4 regions of the Streptomyces sp. NPDC003248 genome follow, and region 4 is predicted to be linked to each of the others. Evidence: riboswitches for the same ligand, from Rfam matches in the RefSeq annotation. Region 4 holds a riboswitch; each other region holds the start of a gene.
What was found. A riboswitch is a leader RNA that binds a small molecule or an ion and turns the genes downstream of it on or off. The one in region 4 is predicted to bind cobalamin.
Positions count from the first base shown of each region.

Region 1: another riboswitch for cobalamin. It lies ahead of ACZ3KJ_RS19530 (energy-coupling factor ABC transporter permease); the one in region 4 lies ahead of ACZ3KJ_RS20435 (ABC transporter substrate-binding protein).
Region 2: another riboswitch for cobalamin. It lies ahead of ACZ3KJ_RS30280 (cobalamin biosynthesis protein); the one in region 4 lies ahead of ACZ3KJ_RS20435 (ABC transporter substrate-binding protein).
Region 3: another riboswitch for cobalamin. It lies ahead of ACZ3KJ_RS13350 (ribonucleoside-diphosphate reductase subunit alpha); the one in region 4 lies ahead of ACZ3KJ_RS20435 (ABC transporter substrate-binding protein).

Region 1 covers NZ_JBVHDT010000007.1:344,201-348,402, reverse strand. Annotated here, with positions in the region: gene ACZ3KJ_RS19545 (energy-coupling factor ABC transporter ATP-binding protein) at 1-648, opposite strand, end outside; gene cbiQ (cobalt ECF transporter T component CbiQ) at 645-1,394, opposite strand; gene ACZ3KJ_RS19535 (energy-coupling factor ABC transporter substrate-binding protein) at 1,400-1,843, opposite strand; gene ACZ3KJ_RS19530 (energy-coupling factor ABC transporter permease) at 1,840-2,547, opposite strand; cobalamin riboswitch at 2,578-2,760, opposite strand; gene ACZ3KJ_RS19525 (PP2C family protein-serine/threonine phosphatase) at 2,956-4,098, opposite strand.
Region 2 covers NZ_JBVHDT010000017.1:97,850-102,051, reverse strand. Annotated here, with positions in the region: gene ACZ3KJ_RS30290 (inorganic phosphate transporter) at 1-972, shown strand, start outside; gene ACZ3KJ_RS30285 (hypothetical protein) at 1,007-1,228, shown strand; cobalamin riboswitch at 1,447-1,587, shown strand; gene ACZ3KJ_RS30280 (cobalamin biosynthesis protein) at 1,688-2,632, shown strand; gene ACZ3KJ_RS30275 (cobyric acid synthase) at 2,629-4,137, shown strand; gene cobN (cobaltochelatase subunit CobN) at 4,134-4,202, shown strand, end outside.
Region 3 covers NZ_JBVHDT010000004.1:374,546-378,747, forward strand. Annotated here, with positions in the region: gene mctP (monocarboxylate uptake permease MctP) at 1-1,474, shown strand, start outside; gene ACZ3KJ_RS13345 (GNAT family N-acetyltransferase) at 1,563-2,069, shown strand; cobalamin riboswitch at 2,123-2,258, shown strand; gene ACZ3KJ_RS13350 (ribonucleoside-diphosphate reductase subunit alpha) at 2,382-4,202, shown strand, end outside.
Region 4 covers NZ_JBVHDT010000008.1:97,969-102,170, forward strand. Annotated here, with positions in the region: gene ACZ3KJ_RS20430 (FecCD family ABC transporter permease) at 1-613, opposite strand, end outside; gene ACZ3KJ_RS20435 (ABC transporter substrate-binding protein) at 610-1,665, opposite strand; cobalamin riboswitch at 1,722-1,935, opposite strand; gene ACZ3KJ_RS20440 (YnfA family protein) at 2,306-2,641, shown strand; partial or broken gene ACZ3KJ_RS20445 (response regulator transcription factor) at 2,718-3,034, opposite strand; gene ACZ3KJ_RS20450 (alpha/beta hydrolase fold domain-containing protein) at 3,113-4,036, opposite strand.

The DNA of each region.
Region 1 (4,202 bases), on a different contig from region 4:
GGACGGGGTGAGGAGGGCCGCGTCGTCGGCCCAGCGCAGGGCCAGGTCGACGTCGTGCGTGGCCATCACGACCGTGGTGCCGGCGGCGCGCAGGGCGTCGAGCGTGGCCAGGAGGCGCTCCTGGCCGTCCGGGTCGAGTCCGGCGGTCGGCTCGTCGAGGACGAGCACGCGCGGCCGCATCGCGACGGCGCCCGCGATCGCGGTCCGCTTGCGCTGCCCGTAGGAGAGCAGATGCGTGGGCCGGTCGGCGAGGGCGGTGATGTCCAGGGCGGCGAGCGCCTCCGCCACCCGGGCCCGTACCTCGGGGTCGGGCAGACCGAGGTTGAGCGGCCCGAACGACACGTCCTGCGCGACGGACGCGGCGAACAGCTGGTCGTCCGGGTCCTGCACCACCAGCTGGACGGTCGTCCGCAGCCCGGTCAGCCCCTTGCGGTCGTACGCCACCGGCCGCCCGTCGACCGTCACCGTCCCGGCGCGCGGCCGCAGCCCGCCGCTGAGCAGCCGCATCAGGGTCGTCTTGCCGCTGCCGTTGCGGCCGAGCAGGGCGAGCGCGCGGCCCTCGCGGACCGCGAGGTCGAGGCCGTCGAGCACGGCCGGGCCGTCCTCGTACGCGAAGGAGACGCCCCGCAGGGCCACCGGCTCGCTCATGACAGGGGGCCTTCCAGGACGAGGGTGAGGGCGGCCACCGCTGCGAGGAGCGCGCAGCTCGCGGCCGTGAAGCGGACGGAGACGCGGGCCTCGGGCACCAGGACGCGCAGGGTGCCGTCGTAGCCGCGTCCGGCGAGCCCGGCGTGCAGGCGCGCAGCCCGGTCGAAGGCCCGCACGAAGGCGGTGGCGCCGAGCCCCGCCAGGGAGCGCCACTCGGCGGCCCGCGAGGTGTGCCCGAGCCGGGCCGCCTGGGCCTCCCGGATCCGCCGCACGGAGTCCAGCAGCAGGAAGCTCATGCGGTACGTGACCAGGGCGACGTCCACGACCGGCGCGGGCACGCCGGCCCGCACCAGCCGCGGCAGCAGGTCGGACACGGGGGTGGTGAACGCGAACAGCAGCACGCCGAGGGAGGCGGCCGAGGTGCGCAGCATCAGCTCCCCGGCCCGCGCGGGCCCGCCGTCGGCCAGGCCCACGAAGGCGCCGGGCCCGCCCACCCGGACCAGCAGGGGCAGGGCACCGGTGGCGCAGAAGCCCAGCGGCACCCGGTAGGCGCGCCACAGCCGGCGGGCCGGCACTCCCGCCGGGCCCAGCAGCACGGCGAGCGCCGTCACCAGCACCAGGGCCGCGCCCGGCCAGGGCGGCAGGGAGATCGCGAGCAGGGTCAGCCCGAGTCCGAGTACGGCCTTGTCCACGGGGTGGCGGCGGCGCCAGCGGCTGCTGTGCGCCGCCGCGTCGATCGGCAGCACGAGGGTCAGGCCCGTCCGCGCGCGGACTTCCCGGCGCCGCCGGGGGCGCCGTCCGCCGGCGCGGTCGCCTCCGCACGCTCCGCGCCGTCCGCGCCGGCGTCCGGGACCGTCCGGTGCGCGGTCCCCGGGCCGTCCGGCAGGGCCCTCGCCCGCTGTTCGCCCTGCCGCCGGCCCCGGCGCAGGCCGAAGTAGTAGGCGAGGACGCCCGCGCCCAGCGCGGCCTGGACGGCGAACAGCGCCGACTCGACCTCACCGGAGGGCGGCTCGTACAGCGGGGAGAACCAGGGCTCGTAGTCCGGGTCGATCTCGGTGATCGCCGTCTCCGCCTCGGCGTCGGAGCCCGCGAACGGCTCCTTCTTGCCGTCGCCCAGGCCCAGGGCCAGCGGCAGCACCGCGAGGGCGACCACCACGAGCAGCAGCAGGGCGTTGATCCTCGTGTTGCGGTTCACCGGGCCACCGCCTCCGTCCCGGTCGGCTGCGCCGACCGCCGCCCGGTGACGAGCACGCCGAGCCGGGTCAGTTCGCCCTTGCTGGACTGCACCAGCAGGCGCATCACGAGGACGGTGAGCAGGCCCTCGCTCACCGCGAGCGGGATCTGCGTGACGGCGAAGACGGAGCCGAACGTGCCGAGCGCGCCCAGGAACCCGCTGCCCGGGTCGGGGAACGCCAGCGCCAGCTGCACGCTGGTGACGCAGTACGTCGACAGGTCGGCGACGAACGCGCCGAAGAACACCGTGACCATCAGCGGCACGGCGAACCGCCGCAGCAGCCGGTACGTGCCGTAGCCGGCCCAGGGCCCGACGATCGCCATCGAGAAGGCGTTGGCGCCGAGCGTGGTCAGCCCGCCGTGCGCGAGCAGCAGCGCCTGGAAGAGCAGGGTGATGGTGCCCAGCACCGTCATGACCGGCGGCCGGAAGAGGATCGCGCCCAGGCCGGTCCCGGTGGGGTGCGAGCAACTGCCGGTCACCGAGGGCAGCTTGAGCGCGGACAGGACGAACGTGAAGGCCCCGGAGGCGCCGAGGAGAAGCGTGCTCTCCGGGTGCTCGCGCACCTCACGGCTCAGTGCGCGGACTCCGTGGACGACGAACGGCGCCGACGCGACGCCCCAGGCGACCGCGTGCGCCGGAGGAAGGAAACCCTCGGCTATGTGCATGGCTCAGCAGACCCTCTCCAGCACCTCGTGGATGGTTGACGCGCCTTGGCCGGTCTCCTGGCTGACGGGTACCACCGCCCGTGCTCCGCCTTCCCGGGTCCGAGGACCCAGTGGCTGCCCGCGAGGGCCGGAGCCGGACTTCCCGATCACAGTGGCGAGGGCCGCACCGGCATCACACCGGATTTCCCGTTCACCAAGGCGTGGTGACAGTAGTGCGCGGACCGGGGCGGTGACAAGCGGCAACGGGGGCGCGCGAGCGGCGGGCGGCGGCTCACACCCCGGCGCACAGCCGACCAAGCACGCCGCCCGGCTCGCCGTGTGTCGCCCCGGCTCGTGTCTGCCGCACACGACGCGCCCGCGCCCGCCGGTGCGCCCGACGGGCCCACCGCCCCCCGCCGCTCTCCCGGATCAGCGCCCCCGCCAGTCCAGACAGACCACCAGGGCGTCGTCCTCCGGGGTCCGTTCGCCGCGGTGGCGGTTCAGTTCGCGCAGGACGGCGTGCGGTACCTCGGCCGCGGGCAGCAGGCGGGTGGCCTGGATCGCCCGGGCGAGGGGGGCGTCGCCGTACGTCTCTCCGCCGGGGGAGGAGACCGCGTGCACGCCGTCGCTGACGAAGACGAGGCGGTCACCGGGCTCGGCGCGCACCTCCTGCTCCACGTAGTCGGTCTCCTCGAACATGCCGAGCGGCAACTGGGCGTCGAGGGGGATCCGTTCCACACGGCCGTCGCGCAGCCTCAGCATCCGCGGGGAGCCGGCGTCCACCACCCGGGCGCGTCCCGTCGTGAGGTCGAGGTCGAGCATGAGGACGGACAGGTAGCGGCGGCCCCGGTAGTGGGCGTGCACGGCCTGGTCGGCGAGCGCCGCCTGGTCGGCGAGGCACAGCCCGGCCCGCCGGGCGTTGCGCAGCGCGGTGATGGCCAGGCCGGTCAGCAGGGACGCCTCCGTGCCCTCGCCCATGCCGTTGGTGACGTACAGCATCAGGCGGTCGGCCGTCACCGACCAGTCGTAGTTGTCGCCGAAGACCGCGTAGGCGGGCTCCAGTTGCGCGCCCAGATCGAACTCGGGGCGGCTGCACGACCGGCCCGGGAGCAGGTGCCACTGCATCTCGGCCGCCAGGGTGAGCCGGTCCTTGCGTCTCGCCTGGACATAGAGGTCGGTGTCCCGGTCGGCCACGACCAGCTCGTGCCCGAGGGCCCGGGCGATCTCCGCGAGTTCGGCCGGCACGTCGCCGGCCGGCTCCGGCAGGGTCACGGTCAGCACGCCGAGCCGGTCGCCGCGCACGGAGACCGGCAGGTGCACCCGCACCCGCCCGTCCCCGACCGATTCCACGAACGGCTCCTGCGCGCCGAACGCCCGGCCGGCCGGGCCGTCGTGCACCGACACCGGCTCCGCCGTGTGCGGCAGCTCGGATACCGGTTGCAGCACGGTCAGGCCGTAGTCGGCGAGGTACAGCTCGACGGAGTCCGCCGCGTACTGGCGGAGCAGTACGCCGCGGACCGCGTCGAGCACCTCGTGGGGAGCCGCTGCCCGCAGCGCGCGCTCGGCGGTCACCAGTGCGTTCACGGTGGTCACTACATCAACCTTTCGTCGAATCCTCGGCGGCCCCGTGCGCGCACGGGGCCCTCGGTGCGGACGCCGCCCGCCGGGTCGTCGTA
Region 2 (4,202 bases), on a different contig from region 4:
CTCTGGAACCTCCTGACCTGGCTGGTCGGACTCCCCTCCAGTTCCTCGCACGCCCTCATGGGCGGTCTGGTCGGCGCCACCATCGCCTCGGCGGGCGTCGGCGCGGTCCACGGCGACGTGCTCGTCACCAAGGTGCTGCTCCCGGCGGTCGCCGCCCCGATCGTGGCCGGCGTCGCCGCGATGTTCGCCACCCGCCTGTCGTACACGCTCGGCCGGAAGGCCGACGGCAAGGCGGCCGAGAAGGGCTACCGGGCCGGCCAGATCGCCTCGGCGGGCCTGGTCTCCCTCGCCCACGGCACCAACGACGCGCAGAAGACGATGGGCATCATCACCCTCGCCCTGGTCGCCGGCGGCGCCGTCGCCCCCGACTCCGACCCGCCGCTGTGGGTCATCCTCTCCGCGGGCCTCGCCATCGCGCTCGGCACCTACCTGGGCGGCTGGCGCATCATCCGCACCATGGGCAAGGGCCTGACCGACCTCCAGCCGCAGCAGGGCTTCGCCGCCCAGACCAGCGCGGCCACCGTCATCCTCGCCTCCTCCCACCTCGGCTTCTCCCTCTCCACCACGCACTCGGTCTCCGGCGCGGTGATGGGCGCGGGGCTGGGCCGCAAGGGCGGCGTCGTCCGCTGGTCGACGGCCACCCGGATGTTCGTCGCCTGGGGCCTGACCCTGCCGGCCGCGGCCGTCGTCGGCGCGCTCGCCGAGTACGTCACCGGCTTCGGCGCCTGGGGCACGGGCCTCGTCGCGGTCTTCCTGGTCGCCTCCAGCGCCGCGATCTGGAAGAAGTCCCGGCACGAGGTCGTGGACGCGTCGAACGTCAACGGGTCCGACGAGCCGGCCGGCGTGGTCACCACGGCGATCGCGGCCGTCACCCCGCCCCCGGCGGGCACGGTCCCGGACGGGCCGGCCGCCGCCGTCCCGTCGCCGGCCGCACCGGCCATCGCCACCGAGCCGACGGCTCCCGCCGCCTGAGCCCGCCCACCCGGCACGAAGGAAGAGAAGCATCATGAAGATCGACTGGGCGGCCCTGGGCTCCGTCTTCGGCGTCAGCCTCGTGGTCACGGTGGCCCTGGTGGCGCTGTTCACCCTCGGCATCATGGGCCTGTCGCGGCGCGAGCGGGCCGCGGCGCAGGGCGGGACGGCCGCGCTCGCGGTCACCGGGGCGTACGCCTGCTTCGCGGCGTGTGCGGCCGCGGTGGCGTACGGCATCTCGCTGATCGTGGCCTGAGCCACACACCGAGGGTCTCCGGCCCTTCACGCACCACGGGCCCCCGCCCCTCCCCCGCCCCCTCTCCTCCCCCTTCCGTCCCTCCCACCCCCCGCCCTGTCGGCGGCCGTCCCACCGGCGGTCCGACGGGGCGGACGCACGTCCGCGACGGGCCGTCCCGGACCGCCGGTGTGGGGTTCTGCACACTCTCCCCGTGCAGGTCAACACCAAGTTGACGGCCGTTCCGGGCCCGTGGTGGACTGCCGGAGCCATGTACGGCGACAGGAAGAGGAAGCCGGTGTGAATCCGGCGCGGTCCCGCCACTGTCACCGGGGTAGACACCCCCGGGAGCCAGGAACTCTCGTCGCCGGTCTCGTCGAACCAGGGCGTGGACACCCTGAGTGAGGACATACGCCATGCTCGGCTGCCGTTCGAGGTCACGTACCCGGTCGTTGCCCGACCCCACGGCCGGCTGAGCCGATGGGTGCCGATCGCGTTCACGCGTACGGCGCCGCCGCCGGCCTCCTGGGGGACCTGCTCTTCGGCGATCCGCGCCGGGGACATCCGGTCGCCGTGTTCGGGCGGGCCGCGGCCGGCGTGGAGCGGGTGCTGTGGCACGACCACCGCGGGTGGGGCGCGCTGCACACCGCCGTGTGCGTCGGCGGGGCCGTGGCCCTGGGCGCCGGCGCCGCCCGCGCCGTCCGGTCGTCGGCCGCCGCCTCCGTCGCCCTGACCGCCACCGCCACCTGGGCCGTCGTCGGCGGGACCTCCCTCGTGCGCGAGGCCCGGACCATCGGGCGGTGTCTGGAGGCGGGGGACGTCGAGGGCGCGCGGGCCCGGCTGCCGCACCTGTGCGGGCGGGATCCGCAGGCCCTGGACGCCGACGGGATCGCCCGCGCCGTCGTCGAGTCCGTCGCCGAAAACACCTCCGACGCGGTGGTGGGGGCACTGGTGTGGGGCGCCGTGGGCGGCGTGCCCGGACTGCTCGGCTTCCGGGCCGTCAACACCCTCGACGCCATGGTCGGCCACCGGTCGCCGCGTCACCGCCGCTACGGCTGGGCCTCGGCGCGCCTGGACGACCTCGCCGGCTGGCCGGGGGCACGGCTGACGGCCGCCCTCGCCGCCGTCGCCGGGGACGACCCCCGCGGGGCCGTACGGGCCTGGCGGGCCGACGCGCGCAAGCACCCCAGCCCGAACGCCGGTCCGGTGGAGGCCTCCTTCGCCGGCGCCCTCGGGGTGCGGCTGGGCGGGACCCTGTCCTACGGCGGCCGGGTCGAGCACCGGCCCGTGCTCAACGGGGCGGCCGGGCGGCCCGTGGCCGCGCCGGACATCGAACGCGCCGCGCGGCTCTCCCGCCGCGTCGGCCTCCTCGCGCTCGGCGTCACCGTCGCCGCGCGCCTCGTCGCGAAGGGGCGTACGTCATGAGCGGGGGTCTCCTCGTCGCCGGCACCACCTCCGACGCCGGCAAGAGCGTCGTCACCGCCGGGATCTGCCGGTGGCTGGTGCGGCAGGGAGTGAAGGTCGCGCCCTTCAAGGCGCAGAACATGTCGCTGAACTCGTTCGTGACGCGGGAGGGCGCCGAGATCGGACGCGCGCAGGCCATGCAGGCCCAGGCGTGCCGGGTGGAGCCGACCGCGCTGATGAACCCCGTGCTGCTCAAGCCCGGCGGTGAGCAGAGCAGCCAGGTCGTGCTGCTCGGGAAGCCGGTCGGCGAGATGAGCGCCCGCGGGTACCACGGGGGGCGGCAGCGGCAGCTCCTCGGGACCGTGCTGGAGTGCCTCGACACGTTGCGGGGCACATATGACGCGGTGATCTGTGAGGGGGCCGGTTCTCCCGCCGAGATCAACCTGCGGCGGACGGACATCGTGAACATGGGGATCGCGCGGGGCGCCGGGCTGCCCGTGCTCGTCGTCGGCGACATCGACCGGGGCGGCGTCTTCGCCTCGTTCTTCGGGACCGTCGCCCTGCTCTCCCCCGAGGACCAGGCGCTCGTCGCCGGGTTCCTCGTCAACAAGTTCCGCGGCGACGTCTCGCTGCTGGATCCGGGCCTGGACATGCTGCACGGGCTGACCGGGCGGCGCACGTACGGGGTGCTGCCGTTCCGCCACGGGCTCGGCATCGACGAGGAGGACGGGCTGCGGGTGTCGCTGCGCGGCACGGTCCGGGAGTCGGCCGTCGCCCCTCCCGTGGGGGAGGACGTGCTGCGGGTCGCCGTCTGCGCGGTCCCGCTGATGTCCAACTTCACCGACGTCGACGCGCTGGCCGCCGAACCGGGCGTCGTGGTGCGGTTCGTCGACCGGCCGGAGGAGCTGGCGGACGCCGACCTCGTGATCGTGCCCGGCACCCGGGGGACCGTGCGGGCGCTGGAGTGGCTGCGGGAGCGGGGACTGGCCGACGCCCTGATCCGCAGGGCGGCCGAACAGCGGCCCGTCCTCGGCATCTGCGGCGGCTTCCAGCTCCTCGGCGAGCGCATCGACGACGAGGTCGAGAGCCGCAGGGGGCGGGTGGCCGGGCTCGGCGTCCTCCCCGTGCGCGTGCGCTTCGCCCGGGAGAAGACCCTCACCCGGCCCGTCGGGGAAGCCCTCGGGGAGCCGGTCGAGGGCTACGAGATCCACCACGGGGTCGCCGAGGTCCTGGGCGGGGAGCCCTTCCTCGACGGCTGCCGGGTCGGGCAGACCTGGGGCACGCACTGGCACGGTTCGCTGGAGTCGGACGGATTCCGGCGGGCCTTCCTGCGCGAGGTGGCGGCCGCCGCGGGCCGTCGTTTCGTGCCCGCCGCCGGCACCTCGTTCGCCGCGCTGCGCGAGGAGCAGCTCGACCGGCTCGGCGACCTGATCGAACAGCACGCGGACACCGACGCGCTCCGGCGGCTCATCGAGTCGGGCGCGCCGCAAGGACTGCCTTTCATTCCACCGGGAGCGCCCGCATGAGCACAGTGTTGTTGTTGTCGACCGCCGACACCGATCTGCTGGCGGCCCGGTCCGCCTCCGGCGCC
Region 3 (4,202 bases), on a different contig from region 4:
GATCACCTGGTTCCTGCTGGGCGGCGACCTGTACACGGCCTACACGTTCGTGGCGGTCCCGGCGGCGATCTACGCGGCCGGCGCGTCCGGCTTCTTCGCGGTCCCCTACACGATCCTCATCTACCCGCTGATCTTCACCTTCCTGCCGCGCCTGTGGTCGGTCTCGCACAAGCACGGGTACGTCACCACCTCGGACTTCGTGCGCGGCCGGTTCGGCTCCAAGGGCCTGTCGCTGGCCGTGGCCGTCACCGGCATCCTCGCGACCATGCCGTACATCGCGCTCCAGCTCGTCGGCATCCAGGCCGTGCTGGACGTGATGGGAGTCGGCGGCGGCGAGAACACCAACTGGTTCGTCAAGGACCTGCCGCTGCTGCTCGCCTTCGGCGTGCTGGCCGCGTACACCTACTCGTCGGGGCTGCGCGCCCCCGCCCTGATCGCGTTCGTGAAGGACACGCTGATCTACATCGTGATCGCGGTGGCGATCATCTACATCCCGATCAAGCTGGGCGGGTTCGACGACGTCTTCGCCAAGGCGGGTGACGCGTTCGCGCAGACCAACCCGGCGACGGGCAAGCCGCGGGGCGCGCTGGCGCCGGCCGAGGCGGGTCAGTGGACGTACGCCACGCTGGCCCTGGGCTCCGCGCTGGCGCTCTTCATGTACCCGCACTCGATCACCGCGACGCTGTCCTCCAAGAGCCGTGAGGTGATCCGCCGCAACACCACGATCCTGCCGCTGTACTCCCTGATGCTCGGCCTGCTGGCCCTGCTGGGCTTCATGGCGATCGCGGCCGGGATCAAGGTCACCAACGGGCAGCTGGCCATCCCGCAGCTGTTCGAGGACATGTTCCCGGCCTGGTTCGCGGGCGTGGCCTTCGCCGCGATCGGCATCGGCGCGCTGGTCCCGGCGGCGATCATGTCCATCGCGGCCGCGAACCTGTTCACCCGCAACATCTACAAGGACTTCATCAAGCCGGACGCGACGCCCAAGGAGGAGACCCGCGTCTCCAAGCTGGTCTCGCTGCTGGTGAAGGTGGGCGCCCTGGCGTTCGTCCTGACGATGGACAAGACGGTCGCCATCAACTTCCAGCTCCTCGGCGGCATCTGGATCCTCCAGACCTTCCCGGCCCTGGTCGGCGGCCTGTTCACCCGCTGGTTCCACCGCTGGGCGCTGCTCGCGGGCTGGGCCGCCGGCATGCTCTACGGCACGCTCGCCGCGTACGGCGTGGCCTCCCCCACCCAGAAGCACTTCGGCGGGTCGGCGAAGGAGATCCCCGGCATCGGCGAGATCGGGTACATCGGTCTGACGGCGTTCGTGCTGAACGTGGTGGTGACGGTGGTCCTGACCTTCGTGCTGAAGGCGCTGAAGGCCCCGGAGGGCGTCGACGAGACGAGCCCGGAGGACTACACGGCGGACGCCGGCGACCCGGGCGTCCAGGTGGAGCTGCCGCCGGCGACCGCCGGAACGTCCCACTAGCCGGAACGTCGCACGCGGCGGAGCTCTCGGTGGGCCGGCGGAGAAATCCGGCGGCCCACCGTCGTGTGCGTGGGGCACACTGCGCGCCATGGACCTACGGATCCGGGAAGCGGAACCCTCCGAGCACGCCGGCCTCGGCGACCTGACCGCCCGCGCCTATCTCGACGACGGACTCCTCGACCACGGCGAGGGCGACGCGTACCTGCCCGTGCTGAAGGACGTGGCCGCGCGGGCGGCCGCCGCCACCGTCCTCGTGGCCGTGGCGGGCGACCTGCTCCTGGGCGGGGTCACCTTCGTACCGGGCCCCGGGCCCGTCGCCGACATCGCCCGCCCCGGCGAGGCCGAGATCCGCGCGCTGGCGGTCGCCCGTGAGCAGCGCGGCCGGGGCGCCGGCGAGGCCCTCGTGCGGGCCTGTGTGGAGCGTGCGCGGACCACGCGGGGCTGCACGGCCGTCGTGCTGTCGAGCCAGCGGGCCATGCGCACCGCCCACCGGCTCTACGAGCGGCTGGGCTTCGTCCGCACACCCGAGCGGGACTGGAATCCCGTGCCGCACCTGGACGACCTCACTCTGCTGACCTACCGGTTGACGCTCTGAGATCACCGGCAACACAACATCTGGGGGTGGCGTGACGGGCGAGCACAAGATGTATGCTCGTGCTCGCTGTCGCCGCAGGGGAATCCGGTGCGAATCCGGAACTGTCCCGCAACGGTGTACTCGTGTGCGCCCCTACCCATGTGCGCCCACCCGTCCAGTCCGAGGACCTGCCGACAGTGCGCCCGGCCGTCCGGCTCGGGTGCCTTGACGTCCGGGCCTCGTGGAGTGGGCCGGTGGACGCGACGCCGTGCGCGCTCGTGTGCTGCCCCCTGCCCTCCGCCAGGCCCCTTGCCGAGCGAGGGAGAGCCCCACGTGACCATCGCGCCAGCCGATCCGGCTTCAGCCGGCCCGCAGGACACCGACGGCCCCGGTACCGCACTGCTGCGGACCCTGACCGAGCTGACCGCCGACCTGCCCGACGCCGACCCGGGCCGGGTCGCCGCCGCCGCCCTGCGGGGCCGCTCCGCGCGGGCGGACGAGACGGAACTGCGCGAGCTGGCCACGGAGGCGGCCGCCGGGCTCATCTCCGAGGACCCCGCCTACTCCCGGCTGGCCGCCCGTCTGCTCACCCTCGGCATCCGCGCCGAGGCCGCCTCCCAGGGCGTGACCTCCTTCACCGGGTCCGTCGCCGTGGGACACCGGGAGGGGCTGATCTCCGACCGGACGGCCGCGTTCGTCACGCTGCACGGCGCGCGGCTCGACGCGCTGGTCGACCCGCACGCCGACGACCGCTTCGGGTACTTCGGCCTGCGCACCCTGCACAGCCGCTACCTCCTGCGCCACCCGATCACCCGCAAGGTCGTCGAGACGCCCCAGCACTTCCTGCTGCGCGTCGCCGCCGGACTCGCCGAGGACGACACCACGCGGGCCGTGGACGAAGTCGCCGCGCTCTACGGGCTCATGAGCCGCCTCGACTACCTCCCCTCCTCCCCCACGCTCTTCAACTCCGGCACCCGGCACCCCCAGATGTCGTCGTGCTACCTCCTCGACTCCCCCAAGGACGAGCTGGACTCGCTCTACGACCGCTACCACCAGGTCGCCCGCCTCTCCAAGCACGCCGGCGGCATCGGGCTGTCGTACTCCCGGATCCGCTCCCGCGGCTCCCTCATCCGCGGCACCAACGGGCACTCCAACGGCATCGTCCCGTTCCTGAAGACCCTCGACGCCTCCGTCGCCGCCGTGAACCAGGGCGGCCGGCGCAAGGGCGCGGCCGCGGTCTACCTGGAGACCTGGCACGCGGACATCGAGGAGTTCCTGGAGCTGCGCGACAACACCGGTGAGGACGCCCGCCGTACGCACAACCTGAACCTCGCGCACTGGATCCCCGACGAGTTCATGCGCCGGGTGAACGCCGACGCGCAGTGGTCCCTCTTCTCCCCCTCCGACGTGCCCGAGCTGGTCGACCTGTGGGGCGAGGAGTTCGACGCGGCCTACCGCGGGGCCGAGGCGGCGGGCCTGGCGCGGAGGACGATCCCGGCGCGCGAGCTGTACGGCCGGATGATGCGCACCCTCGCGCAGACCGGCAACGGCTGGATGACCTTCAAGGACGCCGCCAACCGCACCGCCAACCAGACCGCGACGCCGGGCCACGTCGTGCACTCCTCCAACCTCTGCACGGAGATCCTGGAGGTCACCGACGACGGGGAGACGGCGGTCTGCAACCTGGGATCGGTGAACCTGGGCGCCTTCGTCGACGGCGACGGCATCGACTGGCAGCGGCTGGACGACACCGTCCGCACCGCCGTCACCTTCCTCGACCGCGTCGTCGACATCAACTTCTACCCGACCGAGCAGGCGGGCCGCTCCAACGCCCGGTGGCGCCCGGTCGGCCTCGGCGCGATGGGCCTCCAGGACGTCTTCTTCAAGCTGCGCCTGCCCTTCGACTCCCCCGAGGCCAAGGCCCTCTCCACCCGGATCGCCGAGCGCGTCATGCTCGCCGCGTACGAGGCCTCCGCCGACCTCGCCGAGCGCAACGGCCCGCTTCCGGCCTGGGAGAAGACCCGCACCGCCCGGGGCGTCCTGCACCCGGACCACTACGGCGTCGAGTTCTGCTGGCCGGACCGCTGGGCGGCCCTGCGCGAGCGCATCGCCGCCACCGGTCTGCGCAACTCGCTGCTCCTCGCCATCGCGCCG
Region 4 (4,202 bases):
CGCCCGCGCACAGCAGCACGTCGGTCCAGTCGGCGCCGGAGAGCGAGCCGAGCAGCCAGAACAGCACACCGCGGGTCGTCTCGGCGTCGGCCGAGGTGAGCACGGTGAAGGAGGTCAGCGCGGAGAACAGCTGCATCGCCGCGACGCCGGAGAGGACGACGCGGTCGGTGCTGCCGCCGAGGCTGTGGCTCAGCAGCAGGACGAGCCCGAAGGACACCAGCGCCCCGGCGAACGCGCCCCCCGACAGGGACACCGCGCCGCCGCCCACGCCGAGCACGACCACGGCGACCGCGCCGGTGGAGGCCCCCGAGGACACCCCGAGCACGAAGGGGTCCGCGAGCGGGTTGCGCAGCAGCGACTGCATCACCGCCCCGCACAGCGCGAGTCCCGCCCCGCAGACGGCGGCGAGCATCGTCCGGGGCATGCGCAGGTTCCAGACGATGCCGTCGCGCAGCGGCGCCAGCCGGCTCTCCCCCGCCCCGAGACGGGCGGCGACCGACCACCACACGTCCGAGGCGGAGATGTCGGCCGGGCCGATCGTCACGGCGACGGCGACCGAGACCGCGAGGACGAGCAGGCCGCCGGCCGTCACGAGCGTGTCGCGCAGCCTCACCCGGCGAGCCCGAACGAGCGCAGTCCGGCGGCGACCTGTTCGATGCCCTCGACCGTGCGGATCGACGGGTTCATGGCCTGGCCGCTGAGCAGGACGTACCGCTTCTTCTTCACGGCGGTGAGGTTGCGGGTGGCGGCGTCGGTCTCCAGGAAGCGGATCTTGGCCGCGGCGGTCTCCGCCGTCTGCGACCTGCGGGTCAGGTCGCCCAGGACGATGACGTCGGGGTCACGGTCGGCGACCGTCTCCCAGTTGATCTGCGGCCATTCGTCGTGCGTGTCGGAGAAGGCGTTCTCCGCGCCGACGGCCCGGGTGATGGCGCCGGGGGCGCCGCAGCAGCCGGCGAGGTAGGGCGACTCGGAGTTGGCGAACCAGTACATGAGGGAGACGCCGGAGGCGTCCAGTCCGGCGGTGGCCTCGCGGACCCGTTCCCGGAGGCGCGCCACGAGCTTCTCGCCGCGCGCCTCGACGTCGAAGGCGCGGGCCAGGTCGCGTATCTCGCCGTACACGGCGTCGAGGGTGAGCGGCTCGCTGCGGGAGCCGTCGCCGCCGCTGTCGTTGTCCTTGCCCTCGGAGCAGTCGGACGGCGAGACGTAGGTGGGCACGCCCAGCTTCTCGAACTGCTCGCGCGTGGCGACGCCGCCCTTGCCGAGGGTGGAGACGAACGAGGCGGTGACGAAGTCCGGTTCGGCGTCCAGCACCTTCTCGAAGGACGGGTTGTTCTCGGCCAGCCGCGGCACGGAGGCGTTGGCCTTCTCCAGTCCCTTCAGCACCGGATCGGTCCAGGTGGCGGTGCCGGCCATGCGGTCCTGGAGGCCGAGGGAGAGCAGGATCTCGGTGGTGCCCTGATTGAGGGAGACGGCCCGCCGGGGTGCCGACTCCAGCGTGACGCGGTGACCGCAGTCGACGATGGTGCGCGGGTAACCGGCGGCGGCCCGCTCCCCGCCCGCGGCGGATGCGCCGGAGCCTGCGCAGGCGGTGAGCAGGAGGGCGGGGGCGAGCAGGAGGGCCGCGGTGCGCGGGGCGCGCGGCGGTGTGGAACGGAGCACGGGCATGCCTCGGGTGTCGGGGCTCGTACGCGGAGCCTGGCCTGCGGACGTCCGCCACGCCCTGGGGCGTGCCGGTGCCAGCAGGTCTTCGGACTCGGGTTCGTCCGCGCGGGGCGCCTTCCCGGTTCGGTGCCGCGCCGGCCCGCCGGCCGGCCCGTCCCCTTTCCCAGTGGCATGTGTGCCCCGCCCGTCCCCCTCACCGCTGCGCGTCAGCTCCGGATTCGCACCGGATTCCCTGGCCTCGGATGTGGCTCGACTGGCCTCGGCAGGCTATCAAGCCGCCGGTACGGCCAGGTCACGGCATCGGCCGCGGGCACGGTCCGGAGCAGGCACCCGGTGCTGTGCGCTCCGGAAGCAGGCGCCCGGCTCACGGGCGGTCGGGAAGCAGGCGTCCGGTTCACGGGCGGTCGGGAAGCAGGCGTTCGGTCCACGGGCGGTCCGGCGTCCGCCGCGGGCTCGGCCCCGGCGTCCGGCGCGCGGACGGTCCCGGAGCCGACGTCCGCCGCGCGGGCGGCCCCGGAGCCGGCTGGTGTCCGGCGCGCGAGCGGTCCCGGACCCGGCGCCCGGCGTCGGGCGCGTGTGCGGCCCGACGGCTCCTCGGGGTCCGCCGGAGATCGCGGCAGAGGCCCGTCGATAGGGTCGCCCCATGACTGTCGCCCGTTCCGTCGCCCTGTTCGTCGTCGCCGCCCTGTTCGAGATCGGCGGGGCCTGGCTGGTCTGGCAGGGCGTCCGCGAGCACAGGGGCTGGGTCTGGGCCGGGGCGGGCGTGATCGCGCTGGGCCTGTACGGCGTCGTGGCCACCTTCCAGACCGACGAGAACTTCGGCCGCATCCTCGCCGCCTACGGCGGTGTCTTCGTCGCCGGATCGATCGCCTGGGGCATGGTCGCCGACGGCTACCGTCCCGACCGCTACGACGTCGTCGGCGCCCTGGTCTGCCTCGCCGGCATGGCCGTGATCATGTACGCGCCGCGGGCACGGTGAGCCGGCCCGCCGTCGCCGGCCGGGTGCGCCGGCGGGCAGCGCGGTGCCGCCGCGGCTCGCGCCGGACGCGCGTGCGTCACCGGCCGCCGTGGGGGCAACCGTGCGGGTGCGGGGTGACCAGGCCGCTCTGGCAGACGATGACGACGAGCTGGGCGCGGTCGCGGGCGTGGAGTTCGTTCATGGCCCGCTGGATGTGGCCGCGGACGGTCAGCGGGCTCAGCGCGAGCCGGTCGGCGATCTCGGCGTTGGACACGCCGCGCGCGGCCAGCGCCGTGACCTCCCCTTGCCGGTCGGTCAGGGCCTTCAGGACGTCGGGAGCGCGAGGAAGTCGTCGGTGTCCGGGGTGGCCGGTAAGCGGGTGACGAGGGCCCGCGTGGCGGCCGGGGAGAGGAGGCCTCGTCGGCCGACGCGCCCGGGTCCTCCGGCACGAGGAGGAGGACCCGGTACCTGCCGGGGACGACGGCGGGCCCGTCAGCCGGCGAGCACGCTCGCGAAGAAGTCGAGCGACCGGTCGACCTCCTTGAGGGAGGGGCCGCGGTTCAGGTGGCCGTGCGTCATGCCCGCCGCCAGGTACGTCCGGACCGGGACACCGCACTCGTCCAGTTGCCGGGCGAGGAGGTCGCCGGACGGCCGGAGGTCGTCGAACTCGGAGAGGACGACACCGGTCGGGGGCAGGTCGTTCAGGTTCGCCGCCCCGGGCATCGCGTCCGCCGGCAGGTCGGTCAGACGGCCGACGTAGTTGCGCACCATGCCCTCGATCGACTCGGTGGTGAACCGCAGGAGCGACGGCAGGTCCCGCATCGCCGCCGCCGTCTCGTCGTCCAGGGCCGGGGTCGGGAAGTGGGCGAAGGGATAGGCCAGCAGCAGGGTGTCCGGGCGGGGTTCGTGCCGGTCGCGCAGCCGGATCGCCGTGGACAGGGCGAGGGCCGCGCCCGCGCTCGCGCCGCCCAGGGCGACGGGGCCGCGCGCCCGGCCGGATCCGTGGAGCCAGAGCCACGCGGCGTGCGCGTCGTCGACGGGGACGGGGTGGCGGACGCCGTCCACCGCCAGCCGGTATCCGACGGAGACCACCAGGGCCCCGGCGCGGGCGGCCAGCTCGGCGGAGACCGTGTGCGCTTCCGGCATGTCGAGATCACCGGCCGCGAAGCCGCCGCCGTGCAGCCACAGCAGCGCGCGGCGGGGCTCGTCGCGCGGGGCGTACACACGGACGGGCACCTCGCCGTGCGGCCCGGGGACCAGGTGGTCCTCGACCGAGACGTCCGGCAGGCTCCACTCGCCGGGATCGCTGTAGTACTCCGCGAGCCGGGCGCTCGCCTCCGGGTCGGACGCGGCGTCCTCCCAGCCGAGGCCGTCGAGCAGGTGCAGCTTCCCGGCGAGGAAGGGATCTATCGGCATGGGCGCTCCCAGGGTGTCGGGTCCGTGGTGCGGGCGGGCGTGCCCCGGGAACGGGCGCGGCCTCGGGCGAGGACGCCGGTCCCGGGGCTCCTTGTCGGGACCAGTGTGATCGCTCGGCGCCGCGGGGCGGGAGACCGGCGGCGCCGGCTGCCGGGAACGGACGCCG